3 regions of the Paenibacillus sp. FSL K6-3182 genome follow, and region 2 is predicted to be linked to each of the others. Evidence: a T-box and tRNA genes for the amino acid it is inferred to sense, from the RefSeq annotation. Region 2 holds a T-box; the other regions hold tRNA genes.

Region 1 (7,426 bases), 1.6 Mb from region 2:
TTCCAGAGATATTATCGATATTGTTGGTCTGTATGCGCAGATCGTAGTTTCCAATCCCCATATAACTGATGAAGCTTTTTGAGGAAATCGTGTTGTACAGGTTCTGCGGAACAATCATGATAAATGCCGAAATCACCAGCACAGCTAGCATTGTGGCGTATAGTCTTTTCCTTGAGAGAACATCTTTGATACCGAGAAAAATATTCGTCGTGTTAAACAGTCTGCTTCCGCTCAGGGTAAAACGCTTAGCACCCCTGTTTTTGTCCTGGGAAGTGCCAAAGCGTATGGCTTCCGCGGCTGAAATTTTCCGAAAGCGTTTCAGCACTCCGTTAACATAGGCCATAATGGCAAGGAATACTAACAATATACCGATAATTCCTAAAACCACGGCAAAAGAAGAATTTTTACTTTCCCCCATATAAAGCCGTATATTTTCAAGAAGCATGCCTTTGAAAACAAATGAAAGAACAAAACCGAGAATAGAGCCTGCCGCCGCAATTGCCATGTATTTCGCTAGATAAATCTTCTTGATGTCCGAGACACGCAGCCCTATAGCTTTCATAACACCAATCTCGCGATAATCGTCTTCGATTTTTGCAAGGAGCGTAAAGCGTATGCACATGAATGCGACGACCACGACAAGCAGGCTTACCAGAAGGATAACCCCAATCATCATCCCGTCGGAAATGGCATTCATCATTTTAAAAAGCGAATATGTAACCGTTGGCCCGTTCATTTCAAGTCCTGCGGAGGCATATGCCGTTTCAAATGCGCCTAACGCCGACATATCCTTTAATCTGAATTCAATCAGATACTCTATGTTTCCAAGGCTTTTTATTTCCGCATAGTCATTGCTGCTTACAAGAAATCGCTTTGATGCGGAAAGCGAAGAATTCATTGTCGAATCGCGGAGAAATCCCTTAACGGTAAATTCTTTTCCACTTATTACGGCCTTGTCACTAATCTTTGCAGTGTTATCCTTCAAATAGCTTACCGGAACATAAATCTCACCGTCAGATACGTTGATGACGTTCCCGTCCAGATCTAGAAGATAATCGAATTTTCCGCTCTGTACGCTTAAACCGTTGTCCTGAACGCTGTTCGCAAGCGAATTATCGCCCAATATAATCTCCGCTCCGTCAATGTTCAGAAATTCCGCCACTTGAAATTCATCGACGCTGCTGTTTTGTTCCGCAAAAGCCGTAAGCCTCGCAGTATCAATCTCACCCGAATGCATCTGCATAAAATGTGGAGTTTTAGCTTGTGTCATTAGCGTATCCAGCGCGCCAGAGAGATTGACAACGAGTATCGCCGCGAGTGAAACAAGCATAGCTGAGGCAGCGACAAATACCATTGTTGTCACCGTTATCGCTTTGCTCTTAAAAATGTCATTGCGGATTATTCTGCTAAACATAAGTCACCTCTGTATTATTTCCCTAGGGATTTTCCAGATTTATTCGTCGCTTCCTCTATCCACCGTCAAACATCTGCATTACATCTATAAGGCCTCCGCTTTTGACACCAAGCAGCCTTTCTACATTAAAAACAAAGGCTTGTATGCGTGAAGCACGCTCCTCGTTCGTCATTTGAACCATATCATCATCAAAAACGGTATTCGCATAAATCACGACCATTTCCATGCATTCATACGGGTATGGCGTGTGGAACAGTCCCTGCTGGATGCCCTCGTGGATGATTCCCGTCAGTATCGGCGTAACGCCATTGATAATGACCTTTTCTATTTTCTGATGCATAAGCGCGTTCTGCGGCTTGTGAATATGCTCCATAATTTCCTTGCTGCTTCCGCCGCTTAAGTTCAGTGCCATAACAACGCGAATAATGCGCTCGACTACAGGTATGCTATTGTCTGTTGCAATTTCCTGCGCCGTGCCTAAAAGACGGACACTATACCGCTCAATCAGCGCGTCCATAATATCCACCTTCGACTTAAAGTGATGATATAATGTTCCTCGCGCAATGCCGACCTTTTCGAGAATATCGTTTGTACTTGTGCCGTCAAAGCCCTTCTGGCCGAAAAGCTCATCAGCTGCGTCAATGATTTCGTTCCTGCGTTCCTGAGCTTCTTTTACAACTCTCATCTTTACATCTCCTCAACAAACCGACCGACTGCCTGTCTATAAATCTTTCTTTTAAAGAATAACATATTATTCTATGATGTTGTCAAGCAGATTCATTAAATAAGGCACGGACTGAACCCCTGACAAAAGCGATCCCGTGTCTCGTCTCTACACAACGCAAAAAAGACACCTAACACGGTGTCTTCTCTGATGGTATTGGTGGAGACGAGGGGATTTGAACTCTCATCGCCTCCACTATGCTGAATTCTTCACATGTGTCGAGGCAATAACATTACTGAATCTGTCACTTTTCATTCTTTCATTTTCGTACCATCAATCATTCCACATGTCTGGTGTGTTGCAACAAAATCAAATCAATACAAAAAAAAAAAAAACGGCATCTCTGCCGTTTAAGTTTAAAGTGTTGGTGGAGAATAGGGGGCTCGAACCCCTGACCTCTTCGCTGCCAGCGAAGCGCTCTCCCAGACTGAGCTAATTCCCCGTGATCATTCTTATGCAGTTCTTTATGGTAGTGTAACCAACCATAAGTGGACTCCCAGCTGAGCTAAGGCCCCAAATGACGACAAGATAGATCTTAGCACAGGGTCGTCAAAACTGTCAATCTTTATCTATCATACCATTGAGCGGGTGTTTGGACAGCAAGTTATTGAGCTCCTTCATGAACATATCGATGTCCTTGAATTGGCGATAAACAGATGCGAACCTGACATAAGCTACCTCATCAACAGGATAAAGCTCGTTCATAACGATTCCACCAATATCGCTGCTATCAACCTCGGCATGTGCCGTTGTGCGCAGCTCCTTCTCAACCTCGGATACGATTACCTCTAGGCGCTCCACTGGTACCGGACGCTTCTCGCAGGCGCGGATAAGACCCCGCAATATTTTGTCACGGCTGAACTCTTCACGGCTGCCATCTTTTTTGATGACGATCAGAGGCGTCTCTTCAATCATTTCGAATGTCGTGAAGCGGCGGCTGCACTTTTCGCATTCACGGCGGCGACGAATGGATTTGTTTTCGTTGGCCGGTCTGGAATCTAATACTTTCGTTCCGGCATAGTCGCAGTATGGGCATTTCATGATGCGTATTGCCTCCTTTCTTAGTCGCTTGAGCCTCAAAAATGGACTCTTCGAAAAAAAATTTTAATTTCCATGTAATTCCTGTAATGAAGTTCAGATTTTTGCACATAATACTTTTACCAACCGCAAGGAGGTGAACATACATGAGCGCATCCCGCAGCAGTAACCAATTGGTAGTGCCACAAGCGACAGCTGCCCTTGACCAAATGAAATATGAAGTTGCTCAAGAGCTAGGCATCGCAATTCCGCAAGACGGATACTACGGCAACATGGCTACAAAAGACGCAGGCTCCATCGGGGGATACATTACCCGTCGCCTAGTGCAAATTGCCGAGCAATCCCTTGCTGGTCAATACAAATAATGATTCATTAAAAGTTGTATGAATAACCGAAGCTTTGGCAGGGCTTGTCCATGAAGAGACGAGCCTCCAAGGCTTCATTTATTTTCGTTATCGTTAAGGATCATCCATTAAAGACTCGGATATAGGTCCTTATACTTATTATAATAGTAAATGACTCGCTGCACATAGTGTCTAGTTTCTCCAAACGGAATTTCTTTAACCGATTCGATCGTTCCATCCCAAGTCCCCGAGTCAAGCCACTTGCGAACATTTCCTGGACCTGCGTTGTATGCAGCAATTGCAGCTATCTTATTTTGATCAAATTGTTGACTAAGAGATCTTAAATACCACGCGCCAACCTCAATGCTAACGTCTGCACGATTCATAAGCATATCATCCGTTACGGCTTGAAATCCTGCTTTTTGAACGACCCATGCAGCCGTATCAGGCATAATTTGCATTAAGCCCAGTGCACCCTTCTTCGATTCCTTGCCTGTCTGAAAATTGCTTTCACTGCGAATAATCGCGGCCACTAAATGCGACTCAACGCCATAGTTAGAAGCACTTGCACGAATGTCTTCTTTGTAATGAACCGGATACATCCACTCCGCAAGCCAATCTGATTTGAGAAATAAAATCGTCAATAAACCAAGCAGCAGGACGAGCAGCACCCTTTTCTTTTGGAATACCCTCATGACAAACACTTACTTTTCCAAAATTCATCCAGCTGACGCTTCGTCTCCTCCAGCGATCCGCTGTTATCGATGACCCAATCCGCTTTCAGTCTCTTTTGCTCAATATCCATTTGCAATGCGATGCGCCGGCTTGCTTCTTCTTCAGGCAATTGGTTTCGTTCCATTAAGCGTTTTTTCTGAAGCTCAGCGGGTACATATACGACCAAAATACCTTCGTACAGATTCTCCTGCTTCGTCTCGTATAGCAGCGGCACGTCAGCTACTACTAATCGTTCTGGATACTGCTCTGCGTAAGTATGTATGGTTTGCTGCATCCGCGCCCGTATAGCTGGATGGGTTATGGATTCAAGCTTTGCTAGTGATTGTTTATCGCGAAACACAATTTCGCCGAGAGCTTTGCGGTTAAGAGAACCGTCCGTTTCAAGGACAGCTTGTCCAAACGTAGAGGCGATTGCCTCTAATGCTGGTTCCCCGGGAAGTACAACCTCCCTTGCGACTTGATCGGCATCGACCAGCAGCGCACCGCGTTCGACGAGCATGTTTGCGATTGTGCTTTTGCCGCTGGCAATACCGCCGGTTAATCCGATTATCATCCTTTTCACCTCAAATTATAACAGCTTCATGATTCCGATTATGATTAATAATATGCCTGGCAGCATAGCTAATGTCTGCATGCCTTTCCAAGCGGAGAAACGAAAGCCAAAACGGATGCCGCCTACAAGAAAAAGCGCACTCGCCGCCGCTATGGTTAAAGCCGTAAGTAAGGAAGGCAATCCGATCAACGCAGCCCCAAGTCCTGCTCCAAATGCATCAAGTGATAATGCAAAGCCAAGCATGACGGCCTCCGATGCAGAGATGGTGCCTGATTTATCGACGTCAGCCGACTGTGGCGTGCGCAAAATCTGAATAACGAGCCCTAGACGCTTCAGCTCTACCATAACGACAAGCGCAGCGCTCGCGATCTCACCGGCATGTGTTTTTGCGCCAGCTTCTGCCGAAGCAGCACTTTCTTGTACTGCGGTTTCTACGTGCTCATGCCTCACATCATCCTGCTGCTGTTTGTTTCGTCTAAGCTGCAATAGCGCCCAGACACCAATCAGCATGAGGACACATGCGCCAATGAGACGCGCAACGAATTCAGACAGGAACGTGGTTATCAATCCGCCAACCTGCATGGACAAATAAATAATAATACCAGAGCAGCAAGCAATAATTAGTATTGACACGATCGGTATGCGGATCCTCCGCAAACCGTAAGTAACGCCAACACCAAAACCGTCTACGCTAACAGCAACAGCAAGAACTAATAGTGAAACTACATGCGCGAACAATGTTTTAGTCCCTCCCCGCACAGCGGCGATCCGGCTTACAAGAAGCTGTAAGTAGACATCCGCCTATTGTTCGTAACACACTTATCATATGCGGGGAGTATTTGACTGTGCATGCTGGTTAACATTTGCTGCGAATCGTATTATTTTGCTGATGCTTGCAGTGTCTGGCATTTATTGCAAATATGTGTACCTCGGCCGCCAACAACAAATTTATGGATCGGTCTTGAACAAGTTGGACAAGGCTCATCCTTCTTGCCGTATACAAGCAGCTGATGCTGAAACATTCCCATCTCGCCTTGTCCATTAACGTACGATTTAATGGACGAACCGCCTGCTTCAACCGCATTTCCCAGTGTCGAGCGTATCGCTTCATAAAGTCGCTTCCATTCGGCCGGCTTCAATGTGTTAGGTGTTCGCTCCGGATGTATGCGTGCTTGAAATAAAGCTTCGTCTACATAAATGTTGCCCAAACCGACAATATGCTCTTGATTAAGCAATAGCGGCTTAATCTTAGTCGCGCGTTTCTCGAGTATTCCGCGAAGCGCTTCAAGCGTAAAGGCTGGCTCAAGCGGCTCTATACCAAGCTTGTTTAGCGGCGGAAGCTCAAGCTCCTGCCCTTCTTGGAATAAATGCATCGTACCGAACTGGCGAACGTCCTTATAACGCAAATCCGTGCCATCTTCGAAATGAAAGATGACATGGGTATGCAGCTCAATCGGCTCTTCAGATGGGAAAACCCCATATCGGCCTTCCATTCGCAAATGCGATACAAGTACGAGCCCGTCCAAGATGATCCGCAAAAACTTGCCGCGTCTCTCAACCGTCTGGATCGTATGTCCGACAAGCGCATCCGCGAACTGTTCAGGTTCTGCTGGACGCTGTATAATACGCGGGAGTCTAACGGTTACTGATTGGATTCGTTTTCCCGCTACAAGTTCAATTAATGTTCTTCTAACTGTTTCTACCTCTGGCAATTCAGGCATTTCTCCTCACCTCAACAACCATTATACCCGAAACTGCCCGCCAGTGGGTTACTTTGCTTCATACCAATTGTCACCGAAACTCATATCGGCCTTCAAAGGAACATCAAGTTTGAGCGCTCCAGCCATCACTTCAGGCACAAGCGTCTTCATCAGCTCCAGCTCCTCTTGCGGCACTTCGAACACGAGCTCATCGTGCACCTGCAGCAGCATGCGGCTCTTCAGCTTGCGTTCGCGCAGCGCAGCGTCCATATGGACCATGGCCAGCTTAATAATATCTGCCGCAGTACCTTGAATCGGTGTATTCATCGCCGTACGTTCAGCAAAGGATCGCAAGTTGAAATTAGAAGCATTGATGTCATTCAGATAACGCCTGCGCTCAAGCAGTGTGGCCACATACCCGTCGCGCTTCGCTTGCTGAACGATATCGTGCATATATTGGCGAACGCCTTTGAAAACCTCCTTGTAATCCGCAATAAACTTTCCAGCTTCATTACGGGAAATGCCAAGGTTTTGCGATAAGCCAAAATCGCTGATGCCATACACGATGCCGAAGTTGACCGCTTTTGCCGAACGACGCATGTTGGAATCAACCTCCTCGGCAGTTACGCCGAATACATCCATCGCTGTTTTGGTGTGAATATCCATGTCCTTAATGAACGCTTCCTTCATATTCTCATCATCAGCAATATGTGCGAGCACACGAAGCTCAATTTGTGAATAGTCCGCTGCTACGATGGACCAGCCCGGCTCGGACGGCACAAAGGCTTTCCTAATTTGGCGTCCTTCCTCAAGACGAATCGGAATGTTCTGCAAGTTAGGGAACTGACTGCTTAGACGACCGGTAGCTGCAATGGTCTGGCGATAATACGTGTGTATTTTGCCTGTTTCCTTGCGCAC
Region 2 (7,426 bases):
CCAGCAAGTAATAAATGAGATACCGTGTGCAGCGCTGTTGTTTCTGTTGAATGTTCAGCTAATCCACCTTTAAATTTACCCGCAGAAGCAGTTCTGCTCTTTTCAGCATGTTTCTTTGCCGCCTCTATATAAGACGCCTTGTCCTCCATGCTATATCCACTTTCAGTTAGAAACTCTTCCGTCAACTCCAAGGGAAACCCATATGTTTCGTAAAAATAAAAGGCATCTGCACCTGTAACTTTACCCTTATTTTTAAGATGTTTTTGTATTTCAAATTCTCCTTGCTGTAAAGTTCTATAGAAAAGATTTTCTTCCTTATTTACTATTTCGATAACTTTCTTTTTATTACCGATCAAATCTTCATAAGATGTTGCTTCATCTATATAAACTTCAGACAACTCACCCACAAAACTTCCTTGTATACCTATTTTTTTACCTGCACGAATCGCCCTTCTTAATAACCTTCTTGTTATATACCCTGCATCACTATTAGCTGGCTCCGCACCATCATTAATTAGAAAAGTAGCCGCTCTCACATGATCAAGTATGATTCTAAACGACTTTAAATCGTCAGTATATTGTTTACCACTTAACTCCATCAATTTTTTCTTGGGATTAAGGAAGAAAGCCGTATTATAAATATCCTTGTCACCATTAAGGGCTGTTGCAACCCTTTCTAATCCGCCTCCATAATCAATATTTGGATTTTTCATTTTTACAAATCCTGTGTCTTCTTTTTTGTAACACATAAATACGTTGTTCCCAATTTCTAAAAACCTCTCGCTTACAGAAGCAGGATGATCCAGTGAATCACCGCCTGGTTCAAGATCATAGAACATTTCACTATCAGGCCCACCCGGTTCACCAACAGGCATATCCAATGGACTTCCGGATCGACTCCACCAATTTTCTTTTTCATCGTATAAGAATATTTTTCCACCTCTAGATGCCCCATATTGATAGGGATCATCTTCAATGATAGGTTCTATACCAACTGATTTAAATTTTTCTGACCAGATTTGAATGGCTTCCGTATCTTTCTGTATATTCAAATCATCACTTCCTATAAAAGCACTGATATACAGCCTGCCAGGATCAATTCCTAATTCGATAATATGCCAATTCCAAATGGCATCGATTTGCTTTTTCTTATAGTTATTTTCATTTGCTTTAAACTCCCATCGACCTATCATTTCAAAAAATGTCAGATGCGACGTATCTCCTACTTCATCAATATCCACTGTCCTTAAACACTTCTGAATATTAGCAATCTCATTACCTATCGGATGCTTTTCCCCCAATAAATAAGGAACCATAGGTTGCATTCCACTTCCTGTAAACAACGTTGAGGGATCATTTTCTGGTAACAAGCTAGAAGAGGGCACTTGGCTAGCCCCTATTCCTTTCATAAAATCAATATATGATTTTCTTAACTCATCTGGTGTCATTTTCACCATGATCAATACCTCCATTTCAATTATTAATTATTCTCAGAAAATTATTTTGCAAATATTCGAACGAGAAGAAATAAAACAAAAAAGCCCTAAGCTGACATATTTCTTGTCAACTTAGGGCGAACTATTATGTCCGTGTTACCACCTAATTTCAGATTTCTCTGCACTCTATCAATACGGGATATCTCCGATATTGTTTCCTGAATAACGGTGGAACTCCGTTGAAGCCTACTAAGATTCCTCTGTTCGGTTCACAGCTCCGAGACTGCTTCACTATTAGATCAATGAAGATTCGCACCAACCATCTTCTCTCTGTGAGATCCCTAATAGCTACTATTTCTCATCATAGCCTTTTCGTTTTAAGTTAAAGCAATGCTATCACACTCAACTTGCTCTGTCAATTAATTCCACTATTTTTTATAAGGTATAAGTCTGTCGATTCTACCATCAGCTTTGGCAATTCGGTTGCTTCGCATCCTCTGACTTTAGCCAAATTATAATTCTCCTCAACCTCAATTCCACGTTTAATAAAGCGTGTATTGCTGGGGATTACGGGGGTTCTTGTCCAATACGGCTTTGTATAGAAGTTCTTGACTTGAGCTCACGACAAGAACTTCTATACAAAAAATAAAAAAGCCGCTGTTTAGGAGACTTCAGTTGTATATATGTTCTTGTCGTCCGACATATAGAGTTTAATATGAAGTATAATTTTTGGGAAATAATACACTTGGCTTGATATGATCGAGCATTTGAAGGAGACGCCATAAGTCGCGCTTCGCCCGCTTTAATGAATGAGAAAGACGCTCAACATCTCTTGGTGATGATGAGCGTCTTCTTTATTCATGCCTTTGGGAATGCTTTCAATAAGACAGTGATCGATTCGGCGCGTGTTGTCGATGCATTCGGCGCAAATTGATTGCTGCCACGCCCTTGAATCCAGCCTTGCTGCACAGCTGCATCAATGGCTCCGATCGCCCATGCCGGGATTTGCTTGTCATCTGCGAAGCTCGTTCTTGCGCTTGCGTCGTTAGACAGCTTCAATGCTCTCGCGACCATCGTCACCATCTCTGCGCGACTGATCGGCTGATTCGGCATGAACCGTTGATCTGCATAGCCTTGAATGAGTCCGAGCTCTACAGCTTGCGCCACGGCCTCACTCGCCCATATCGGGATCGAGGCTTGATCTACGAACGCCTTCGTACGGCTTTCGCCGCTTAGCTGCATCGCCTTCGCGAGCCATACCGTGAATTCCGCGCGTGTCACGGACTGATCCGGTCTGAATGTTCCGTCCGGATATCCGTTCGTCATTCCTCGCTGCACGGCTGCTTGAATATCATTGGCAGCCCAGTGGCCTGCGATGTCTTTGAAGGCCGGCTTCGGCTCGGTCGACTTACGATTGACGGCAAAGACGGCGAATATACCGACATTATGCGTATCCGCTTGAATCGTACTGCCCGTTACCGTGCCTTTGAGTTCCACCCAACGCGCTGTTGCTTTATCATATTGGAACACAGATGCTTGTTGATCTTTGCCAAGCTTACTCACATCAAACGTCAAGCTGATCTGAATCGGCTTATCGAAGCCGCCCTTCACATCCTTTGACAATTCGAACACCGGACTTATTGCATTCGGCTGCTGCGTCAGCAAGTCAGCGGATTTGTCGATTTTCTTCAGATGCAGCATCATCGTTTCTTTCGCTGCGCCTACCGGAACAGAGACGGTGATCTGCTTGCCTAAGCTGACCGTTCCCGCTTCGCCGGCTTTGATCGTCGCTTCGCCTTCCTTCACGCCAGGTCTAGGATTATCAGTGTCGATTGGAGGTTTCGGTTCCGGTTTATCGATAGAATCCTTCAACCTCGCGTTCAGATCGCGCAGCGTATCCACTACTGTCTCGAAATGATACGGGTATCGATCCAACAGGAACATCAATTGTTTGCGAAGCTCCTCGTTCCCTTTGTTCAAATTAATCAATTTCTCGGCAGCATCAATTAATTCTTTGTAGGGTTCCATTAGATCATCGCCGTACACTTCGAACTCATAGATGGAATATCCGTAGTATTCGCCATAGACCGGCATTCGCTCAATTCCTTGGAATTTCACGTATCTGGCCTTCTTCGGAGCGAATTCCACCGTACTCGTCTCTCGTTTATCGCTGGCCGTAAGAATTCGATCATCTGCCATCACGTTTTTCCATGTTACGTTATCAGTGGAATAGAGAATCTTGAACCGTTTCGCGGCCGTCTCCCATCCGATGACGACCTTGCTAATATTTTGCGTTTTGTCCAAGTCAACGGTGAACCACGAATCGTCTTTGTACGTACTCGCCCAGCGCGTGATCATATTTCCATCGACGGCTTGGCTTGAAGGTACCCATGCCGCCTCTAATCCCGAGGCATCGGTTCCTTGATGCAGCGCATAGTTGTTCACATCGAGCAGCGGAATGAAGCGATTATAGACTTGTAGGTTATCGATTGTTCCTTTAAACGCGTTGGTTGTGCCGCCGATTTTCGCGACAGGCAGGACAAGCGTCTGAATGCGCTGCACTGGCTGCGCCAGCTTCTCGACGTATTCATTCCCGTTCACATAGAGCGAGACGCCATTGCTGTCCCCCGTGATGAGAAGATGAGTCCATTGGCCAGCCGGCACTTTGTAATTGAATGCGCTATCATATCCTTCTTTAGAGAATCCTAATTTACCCTTGGTGCCGTGTTGCTTTAATTTTACCGTTCCCGCAGGCGATTCCATTAATACGGTATCGTCCGGATTGTCCGCATCCGGGTTAATCCACATAGAGACGGTCCAACCAAAGTTTAAGCTGTTGAGCGGTGTATTCAAATAACTAGTACCGCCGTTGAAGTGGGCGCCTTGCCCATATTTTCCTTTGACAAAATCGACGTTATTGCTTCTTGCATTGTATCCGTTACCGGATGCGTCGATGAAATTGTTTTCGAACGAATAATCAAGGACGCTTCCTTCCGTATTTTTGACTTTCACATCATAGGAAAGGTGGGTATTCGGCGCATCGCCCATCTTCGCGGCCGTCTTCACAAAGGTGTCGTAGTCTACATCGCTTCTCGCGCCGTGCCACATTTTCTCGGAAAGGACCTGCATGGCAGGGAGCAAGCGGACATGGGTATCATCCATCGATAGCCCCGCTTCATACGAAATATCGTTCCAAAGTGCGAACATGCCGCCTTTTAATTGCGGATGGCCGAAAGGCAGCGTCGCACCGTACCATTTTACAGGCTCCCATTCCTGATATAAGAGTGACGTATTTAAATAATCGGCATAAAGTCGGGGTACGAGATATAAATAGCTATTATTGATGTTAATGATGTTATAACCAAGATCGATTGCTTGCTGCGGTCCTCCATACGGTAAATGCCAGATCGCCATGGTCGCTTCATTGCTGATCGGTGTCTTACCGGCGTACTCTTGCAATCCGCCCCACAACAAAGGATGTTTCCCTTTACTATTGATGAATTTGATCATGGTATCCATATATTTTCTGAAATCTTCCGTGTTTCCTTTGTATTCATCGGTTCCAATTTGAACATCAGGACCGAGAAATGTAGGGTCTCCGCCTTTCCAGCCATCAAGATATTCACTCCACAAATTCTTGACAAATTCGACGGTCTCGGGTTTTGAGACGTCGAGATGCGAATCAGTCCCCAGAGAAGGATCTAATGTCGTAAAAACACGCGAATGCCCCGGCGTATCGATTTCAGGTATAATATTAATACCATAATCTTGACCTAACCGCTGCAAATCGCGGAACTCTTCTTTCGTATAAAAGCCATCTATACTTGATAAATTCGGATACCTCTCGCTTTCTAACCGAAACGTACCGCGATTACCTATATCATCATTCAAATGGATTTGCAAATCCGTCATCTTATACCAAGCCATCATCTTCACGTAATCCCGCAAGAAATCAATCGTATAGAATTTGCGAGCCACGTCGATCATAAATCCGCGTGTCTCGTATTTCGGATAGTCGCGGGACTGCCCCTTCGGAATCTGGTCATGACCTTCATCCTGCTTCAGAATTTGCAGCACGGAACGCGTTCCGCTGAAGACACCCTTTACCGTCGGCGCCATAATGGCTACATAATCACCGATATCGAGTATGTAACCTTCTTGACCTAAGACCTTATCCGTCGGATTTAAGGACAAGTACAGATCTCCGATGGATGGTGTCCCTTGGGTAACAGTCAATTCCCGTCCCGTAATCGCTTTCATATCTTCTTGGACGATAGCTGCTGATTTGGCTAACGACGGGTCATTATAGACAATCTTCGCTGCAGACGATAATGTATATTGATCTGTTCTCCCAATCCATTCTTGCAGGGACGGAATTACTTTCGGTTCCTCATTCAGCCCTTCGATCTGTTGATTTAATCCTGTGACCGTAACTTCGAAAGACGGCGTTATCGCTTTCTGCGTTGGGTCCTCCATGCTTTGTACTTGCAGCATCACATGAACCTTTTTATCCACCAATGGGGGGTGAATGACGCCTTCCTTGTCAATGACAGGCAGCGCATCCGATCCGTAGATGGAGATTTGATAACCTTCTGGTACAGCCGGGAATGGGAACTCGGTCTGTCCTTGACTGATCGGTTCAATGCCGTGAATCCCTTTGATGATTTTCTCTAGTGGATCTTCCCTGTATACCTCGAACTCATAGAATGAGTACCCATACAGAATGCCATCAGCCGGTTTCCGCTCAACCCCTACAAACTTGACGTATCTTGCTTCTCGTGAAAGGAAATTTAGGACTTCCGTTCCACCTTGGCAATTAATAATGCCATCATTCTCAAGCGTAATGTTCTCCCAATTATCACCATAGACTGAGGTCAGCACGCGGTAGGATGTAGCTGGCGTCTGCCAACGAATGATAACTTGACCGATCTCCTTCTTTTCGCCTAAATCTACTTCAAACCACTGATCGTCGTATTTATCGGAAGACCAGCGTGTTGACGAGTCTCCATCGACGGCATATTTAGGAAAAAGTCCGTCCGGAACTTCATTGCCGGATACTTTCACATCCTTCTTCAACGCATAGTTCTCTCGGACGCTAGCTAAAGCCATTGGTGCTGCATCCATTCCTGGCTGCTGCATAGCGAATGGCTCTTCGAGGTTGGCATCTGGGACAGTTTCAGGATCCGAAACCACTTCAGAACCAGGCACTGTTTCCGGTAGTAAGTTATCCGGTGCTTGTTGCGTGATTTCTTCTGCATTTGATGTGCCGTCTGCGTACGTTATCGATGGATGAACAGAAAATATGATAGAAAAAAATAAGACCAACGATAACAATAACGAACATCTTTGTTGATTCCTTCGGCTTGACTGCATTTCCTCATCCTCATTTCCTCGTATGAGATGATATATTCGGTTTTTCGTACTGCTAACTTGAGTACTCGGCATTCCCGGGCACTCATTCTTAACCAAGAGGCCTCCTCACAGTTAATAGTATGAGACGTGTTAGCCATAGAAAAATAGATAAGTTCTTACTTTCATATACATTTGTTTACATTTTCATTATATTAGTAAATAAAATCCCATCAAATCTACTTGATGGAATCCGGAACTCTATAAAATAGACTTTTGCAGCTGTGCGATAATTTGGGCGTCCTTCACGTCATTCTTGGTCGGTGAGTTGTCATCCAGCTCCTTGCTCTTCTTCACATGTAGTGGGTTAACAACGCCACAAGATATATGTTGTTCCTTCGAGTAATGGACAAGATTCAGCCAATAATAGCCGGTTGGCTCCATTCCGACTAATACCTCTTCGTACCCGTGTTCCGACATGATTTGCGGAAACCAACTAAGGAAGCACTCGAATCATTCTAAACTGTTCTCAAACGTAATTGGTTTTCCTTACTCGACTCCACGAAAGTCTTGTGCTCTTGGTTGATCTCTACATTTTAACTTATCGGCATTCGGACAATGTTCTTGTCACAAATCGACAA
Region 3 (7,426 bases), 1.1 Mb from region 2:
CTCCGCTATGAACTTGCTCGGATCGATAACGCCGTAATAGGCTTGCTTCGCTTGCAGGTTGTTATCGAAGAGCAACGGCGGTTGTTCTTTTCTCCAGCTCGTCGCGTCATTCAGACCCCAGAAGGTGACTCTGGCGATATTCGCGGCGTGCTCTTTGTAAATTTGGAATAGCTGCGCGTACAAGTAGCCTTGCGCGATTGCTTCCTTTTCGGTGATCGTGCCGCCGTTGCCGGCCGTTATGTCCAGCTCGGTAATGCTGATTTCAACGCCCAAGGAGATAAACCGCTCCAACGACGCTTTAACGTTGTCCGGCTTCGTGTTGACGTTGTAATGCGCCTGCATGCCGACGCCGTCGATCAGCTTTTTGCCCGGATGCGTAAGTGCGTACTTGTCGTTGATCTCTTTGACCATATTGTAGATTGCCGTAGCTTTGTTCTGGTTATCATCGTTGTAATCGTTGTAATAGAGCTTGATATCCCAAGACGGGTTTGCGTCCAGCACTTCTCTCGCCGCTAAGAACGCTTGCTCCACGTAATCGTTACCGATCGCCGTTTTCCAAGGAGAGGTGCGCAGGGCAGCAGCCCAATTCGTCGGATTAGAAGGATTGTCGTTCATCGCTTCGTTGACTACGTCCCAAGAAATCAAATTGTTGCCGTATTTGTCAGCGTAGTGCGTCATGACCGTTTGGATGTGCGTTCTCATATTGGCGAGTGCCTCGTCACGGCTCAAAGGCGAACCGTTCGAAGTAGTCATCCACGCAGGCGTCTGCTGATGCCACACGAGCACATGGCCGTGTACCTTCATCCCTGCGGCGATCGCTTTATCGACAAGCGAATCCGCATAAGTGAAAGTACCTTTCACCGCCTGTGTCGCATCCGGTTTCATGGCGTTTTCCGCCGTTACGACATTATGATGCAATTTGAGAAGCTCCAGGCGAGTGCCATCGAAATCCGCCGCGGATACCGCGTTGCCGATCAAGAAATCATCTTGGTACTTTGTCTTGATTGGCGTCAAGTCTTTTTGTACGGAGATAGGGATCGAGCCCGTGTTCACAAAGCTGATATCGTCGATGTAGAAAGAAGCAGTCTTGTTGCTGGAGCTCTCGACGTAAATGGTCAAAAATTCGTCGCCTACGCTGGAGTAACGATAGGTGCCTTCAAGCTTCACCCATCCGTCGGCAGCACTAACGGTTTTTGCTTGTATGGTATTGTAGCTGGCGGTGCTGCCGTTGCCGACTTGCGTGGACAACTGAAGCTGCGAGCTGGTCGGCGAGATCAGCTTGACCCATGCCGTTACTTTGTACTCGCTGCCTTTGTCTACGTTCTGCTCGACGCGAATCGTCGGACCGTGCCAAGAGTCCGTACGGTCTGCTACTTTCATCGCATAAGAACCGTTGTCAGTATGGTTGGCTTCATTCGTAACGGTCAACGTTTCCGTTCCCGCGCGGCCGACAAAGCCGCCATTCGATTGATCCTCGAACGTTACGGTATTGAATGGCACTGCAGGCGTTCTAGCAGGCTCAGCGCCAGGCGTAACGTCTTTGATTACGAATTCGTCCATATAGAAATCGGCTTTCGCCGTGACTGTTTCGTCTGAGCCGTAGATGTTCGCTTCGATCCACACTAGGAATTCGGTCGTGTTGGCTGGTACTTCGTAGCCTTTCACCTCGAATGACTTCCAGACGGTGTCCGTAACGACCTGGTTTTGGATAATCCATGGGAAGCTATCCGTACCGCCGGATTTGACTTTCGCGCCTAAGTGGTAGTTATCGGTTCCTTGAGCGGACCGGAGTTTGAATGAGATATCGTATTTATGACCGGATACCAACTTGCTGGTCAAATTAAGCGATACGGCGCTCTTTCTGTCCGAACGGTCCTTATACAGAAGGGATTTCGTTCCCTCGGATGCGTAGTCAGACGATACTACCGCAGTACCGGTGCCGTTCCATCCCAGATCCGCCCAACCGCCGAGCTGACCATCCTCAAAGCTTTGGGACAGGACGAAGAATCCTGGAGGAGGAGCTGCGCTTGTCTGGGTAATGACGATGTCGTCGATCGCGAAGCTTGTATTTTTACCGGCGTCTTCGGATTCGAAGTAGAGTTTAATTCCCGTAGCGGCGGTGTTATACGTATAAGTACCGCTCAGTTTCACCCAAGCACCGTCGGTGACCGTCGTCAACCCGATTACTTCCTTAAACTGATCGTTGCCGGTTAATCCGGATTGCTCAATCGATGCCTTTAGCTGCGTAGAAGCCGCTCCGTTATCCAGCTTGGCGTAGGCGGAAATTTCGTATTCTGCGCCTTTTTCAAGCGTATTCGTCAACGCTAGGCTCGGGCCGTGGTAATTTTGGGCGCGTCCCGTCACGAGAAGCGCGTTCGATCCGGAGTGGGAGACGGCATTCGTTACGGTCGCCGTAGCGCCGTTGCCGGTCCACCCATTTATGCCGTTTTCGAATTTCTCGACTAGAACGGCCGGTTTGACGACTTTCACTTGGAAATCGTCGACGTAGAAGCTAGCGGTTTTACTGCTGCTGCTCTGTAAGTAGACTTGCAGGGCATTGGCGTTCATGTCGTATGTATACTCGCCTTTGACTTGTACCCAAGCATCGGCTGTTACCGTTGCCGCGGAGCCTGGATTCAGGTACTCGTTGGCTGCCCCAGTCTGTTGAGCGCCGAATTGGATTGTCTCGGAGCCGGTCGTTCCCTCTTTGAGTTTAAGCCATGCGGAAAACTCGTAAACTGATTCCTTGTTCAGTTTGCCGGTGGCGGCGAGGTTAAAACCCGGGCCGTTCCAGTTGTCTGTTCTTCCTTGCACTAAGAGACTGCCAGTTCCGCTCTGAGCGGCATTGGTCGAAGCCGTTACCGTCTCGGTACCGCGCTTAAACCATCCTTGCGTGCCGTTCTCGAAGTCGTTCGAAACGACGATGTTCCCGATCGCTTCCGGTGTGGGAGGTGTAGGTCCGCCGATCGCGGCTGCGAAGGTATTTAAAGTATCGTCTTTCTTAATGAGAATACGTCCCATCGCCAAGGCGTCGTCATCGCCGCTCCAGGCTTTGAAACCGACATTAATTCCGTTCTCCGTCGCGGCTGCTTTTACGTCCGCGTTGTAGTTGCCGTAAGGATAGGCAAGAAGGATCGGATCTTTGCCAGTAATTCCTTTCAAGAACGTATTAGCGGATTGGATTTCCGCGGCCGCGGTCGCTTTGGTGATGCTAGTCGTCCATACGGCTTGATCATGCGTCTTTGTATGGTTTTGAAGACTGATGTTCGGGTTGTTTTTCAGCGTGTTCAATTGGCTCAGCGTCATTCCCCAAGAACCGATATTGTCCTGGATGACGAAAGATACCGCTTTCATATTGTACTGCGTCAATACTGGAAGCGCGTTTGTAATAAAATCCGGTGTTGCGTCGTCGAACGTCAGCAGGATCGGTTTCGAAGGAGCGGTTTCCCCGTTCACGATAATGTCGACGTACTGTTCCGCGGATACGGTGGTATAGCCGTTATCGTTCAGATACTTCATTTGTTTTTTGAAGTTGGCTGTGCTGTATTGATAATCTCCGGATGGATTATCGGTGATTACGTGGTACAGGATGACAGGTACCGTTGCGCTCGCAGCATTTGCATTTGGAGCATACCAAAATTGCGGCACTAACAGTGCAGCGGCTAACAGTGACAACAATAGCTGTTTGAAGCGTCTACTCATTTGATGTCCTTCCCCCTATAATGGATTTTGATGTTGCCTAAAGCGCTTTCAATTTTGATGTTGAATGACTTCTCCTTCCCGTATCTTCAATTATAATGAGCGTTTTAATAGGGCGGCACCTAACGAAGTAGAGATTCTACTATAAAAATTAAAGAAGATATTAGATCCGAACTTATGAACCACCAGCTAAATTCAAATAAAAGGATATATCATAAATGAACATAATTCAGCAGAGATCTTAGCGTTGTTCAGACACGGAATCGATTGGCTTTCCCAGACGAGCGTATGCTCATGTATTTTTAGGTCATTGTCGATCGCACTTTGAATTTCCGTGTATGCTTCTAGTGGATTCTCTTCACCATCGACAACCCCAAGCTCCCTAAGAGCCTCAGTATTAGCGATAAACTGCGGCAGAGTTACTGGTCAGCATGTTAGCTACACCTCTAGTACCACGTCCACTCAGCATGTGTGACGTTACAAAGAACCAAGCATTTGATTTCATTTTAGTAATTATGTAAAATAATTGCTGAATTTCAGCATACATACCTAAACTGTTCAAATGTTCTCAGTTAGGGATTTGAAATATCCAAGCACAAAATAAAATAAAAAAAACGGCATCTCTGCCGTTCTGATGATAAGGTATGGTGGAGCTAGGCGGAATCGAACCGCCGACTGATCGCTGCCAGCGACCTATTTCCCCCCTAAACTATAGCCCCATATTTAGTTGTTAACTTTTATGGGTGTTAAACTGGTAATGGTGTTCTCCCAACTGAGTTAAACCTAACAAAAATAGCTCATGCAATTTCAGCATGAGCTATTTCAAGTCTATTGTTTTGAAAATATTGTTTAGGTATTATGTTTGCCGTACTAGTTTACTCGTACCAATATTCGGGGATGATCTCCCTTTCCTTTTCCAACAACTCTTTAATAATTAAATCCGCATCATGTATGGAATTCACAAGCGGATCGGTCATCATCGCTCTTCTCAATTTCGTGTAGCTCCGTTCAACAACAGCCTCCGCAGTCAGTTCGTGCGTATCCAGCACCAGCTCCTGCATGCCCCGGATTCCCCTCGGCATTTCACCCATATGAAGCGGTTTGATTCCATCCATGCTTACTTCGCTTAACAACTCAAGGAACGAGTCGTTATTCATGTTGGTCACAGCACCGTTATTGAGCGTATTAATAAAGAACCGCTTGTTCAAATTCCCCACCATGTTTTCGATAATATCCGTAGCGTGATCGGGTCCGAAAGATTTCATATAATCGGCGATAGGATTTTTCCCTGAGATGAAGTCATCCACTTGCCGCCACATTTCCTCATGCCGTTTATACCGGTCTTCCGTTTCCCAAATCGATAAAGGCGGGATGACGTCTTCCCTCTTGCCAAGCCCCTGCCAATACCGGACATATTCTTTGGTATGGGCCGTACATGTTGGAATATACCCGAAAATGTTATAAAGTTCATAAGTGATTGCATCGTTATAAAGCGCCTTTGCTCCTCTATCTCCACCGTTGTTTTCCGTCCCTGCCGACCTCCTTAATGCCTCGGCAATCGGAGCCATAACATTCTTTCCGTCATACTCCGCCTTAAGCAGCCAGGTGAAATGATTGACACCAGCAACGCGGAAATCAAATCTCTGGTCGATCTCCTCATTGAATTCGCTTTGTTCCTGAATGATACCCGCTCGAATCGCGTAGTAAGCTTTCTTGTGCGGCATGTGATGGGAGTCGCAAAGCGCAAAGGATTTAAGATTCGGCGCATATCGGCTTAACGCGATCCCATGGACGGTAGATGGATTGATGTAATTGATTACCCACGAATCGGGACAAAGTTCCTCAATGTCTTTAGCGCATTCCATAATAACTGGCAGCTCTCTCATTGCCCTGAAGATTCCGCCTGGACCGATGGTATCCCCAGAGCACATCCGAATTCCATATTTTAAAGAAACCTGGCAATCGATGCCACGGTATTTGACGGTATCCTCAGCAAAGCTGAGAACGACGAAATCCGCTCCCTTCAATACCTGTCTCCTATTCGTCGAGCCTTCCACTTTAAGAGATACATTGTTTTCCTTTGCAACCATTTCGGCGAGCCTTACCATCTTGGATAGTTTTTCTTCGTCAGTATCTACTAAAGAAAGTGTTCCGTTATTCAAATGTTTAGAGTGAACCATTTGCCAGATTGACTGCCGCCCAAAGAAAAGACTCCCAGCCCCAATGATAACTACCTTCGGTTGTGAAACATTCGAATCCATCATGATCAAGTCCTCCTAACTGGTTATAACCTAATTATAGGAGAATGGTTTAAAAGTAGAATATGAGATAGTTTCACCTTCATGTCAAATAGTACGAATATTTGTGATTAACACATCCAGTGATATACTAAAATAATATGAGCAATGTCTTCTGGTTGAGGAATATAGAGGGATGCCAATGGATAAGAATATGCCGGATATGGGGATTCTCAATGAATTGTCGGAATTGATCTCGCTTCGAATGAAATCCTTCTTTGAGCTTACCCACGACACGAAATGGATTGAACACAAGGCACACACCGACTATGATCTTTGGTTCGTTCAATCGGGAATCGTTACCATTACTATCGATGGTTTTGAACATACAGCAAACCCGGGAGATGTGGTCTTTTTTTACCCAGGGGTTCCCTATATGGCAGCAGCTAGTGATAAGGGGTGCCGGTTTATTTATATTCATTTCGATTTTGAAATCGGCAAACAGCAACGAATTCTAAACGATTTTCAGCTCTCGGGGGTCATACCGCAAGAGCTGATCCGGGAAGAAGCCATTTTGTTCGGCAAAGCCTTTACGCAATCGAATCTATTACGAAGCATACCTGGAAACCGTTTATATTTGAAGGCTTGTCTGACGGCCGTTATTGCCAAAATTATTGAACTCTACGGACTAGGCCAATATACCGGCACATTTCTGAATGGGAGAACGTCAAGAAAAGTACAGAGCAATTTGGACGTGTTGCAGCCAGTGTTCAAATACGTTAATAACAATCTGCACAAATCTATTAAAATAAATGAGCTTGCAGCGTTTGTAGGCATATCAGAAAAATACTTTATCACTTATTTCAAGAAAGCCTTGGGCATTACTCCGGGACAATATATTTACCAGATTAAAATGAACAGGGCAAGAGAATATTTGAACGAAAAGAAATATACGATTCAACAAATTGCTAACCTTCTGGGTTATCCTGATCCTTATACCTTTTCGAAATCTTTTAAAAAATACTATAACGTTGCACCGTCAAAGTTCGAGTAAAAAGCTGTCAGAGGACATGCCCCTAACAGCTTTTTGTCTCCCGTTTCAGCTCAGGCACGAAAATAACTTGTTTCTCATTGACCCGATAGCGATCGCTGAGGTTCAAGCGTAATTTATATGCATATCATCAATAAATTGATAAGATGGGGATCCTTTATCAGCATCTAACCCTGAAAAAACCACTATAGATCATCCTGCTTTTGGAATGATGTACAGCTCTTTTGGTTCAGCCGCCAAAATGTTGAAATTATTCCTTACGAGATCAATTTTATTATCTCATCATTACATTAAGCCTCAACAAATATATATTTTGCTCTTCTCAATCTTCAGCTGTACCCGATCCACAATATCGTCCGCTTCAGTACCTAGGATATCGATCAACGTGATCTCTTTGATTTCCTTATCCGTACAGCGAAACGTCCTTGCGTATTTACAT

Evidence for each region. The T-box of region 2 lies ahead of MHH56_RS15580 (alanine--tRNA ligase). A T-box ahead of a tRNA ligase gene usually reads a tRNA of that ligase, here a tRNA-Ala.
Region 1: it encodes a tRNA-Ala, which carries the amino acid that the T-box ahead of MHH56_RS15580 (alanine--tRNA ligase) is inferred to sense. The anticodon was not compared.
Region 3: it encodes a tRNA-Ala, which carries the amino acid that the T-box ahead of MHH56_RS15580 (alanine--tRNA ligase) is inferred to sense. The anticodon was not compared.

What each region holds. Positions count from the first base shown of each region.
Region 1 covers NZ_CP150265.1:5,179,277-5,186,702, forward strand. Annotated here, with positions in the region: gene MHH56_RS22915 (ABC transporter permease) at 1-1,414, opposite strand, end outside; gene MHH56_RS22920 (TetR/AcrR family transcriptional regulator) at 1,470-2,099, opposite strand; tRNA gene MHH56_RS22925 (tRNA-Ala) at 2,504-2,580, opposite strand; gene nrdR (transcriptional regulator NrdR) at 2,697-3,179, opposite strand; gene MHH56_RS22935 (alpha/beta-type small acid-soluble spore protein) at 3,323-3,541, shown strand; gene MHH56_RS22940 (lytic transglycosylase domain-containing protein) at 3,649-4,215, opposite strand; gene coaE (dephospho-CoA kinase) at 4,212-4,808, opposite strand; gene MHH56_RS22950 (MntP/YtaF family protein) at 4,824-5,546, opposite strand; gene mutM (DNA-formamidopyrimidine glycosylase) at 5,687-6,529, opposite strand; gene polA (DNA polymerase I) at 6,578-7,426, opposite strand, start outside.
Region 2 covers NZ_CP150265.1:3,564,431-3,571,856, reverse strand. Annotated here, with positions in the region: gene MHH56_RS15580 (alanine--tRNA ligase) at 1-1,457, opposite strand, end outside; T-box leader at 1,567-1,810, opposite strand; gene MHH56_RS15575 (S-layer homology domain-containing protein) at 2,295-6,761, opposite strand; gene MHH56_RS15570 (transposase) at 7,047-7,265, opposite strand.
Region 3 covers NZ_CP150265.1:2,416,444-2,423,869, reverse strand. Annotated here, with positions in the region: gene MHH56_RS10375 (endo-1,4-beta-xylanase) at 1-3,702, opposite strand, end outside; tRNA gene MHH56_RS10370 (tRNA-Ala) at 4,345-4,418, opposite strand; gene MHH56_RS10365 (glycoside hydrolase family 4) at 4,575-5,963, opposite strand; gene MHH56_RS10360 (AraC family transcriptional regulator) at 6,139-6,990, shown strand.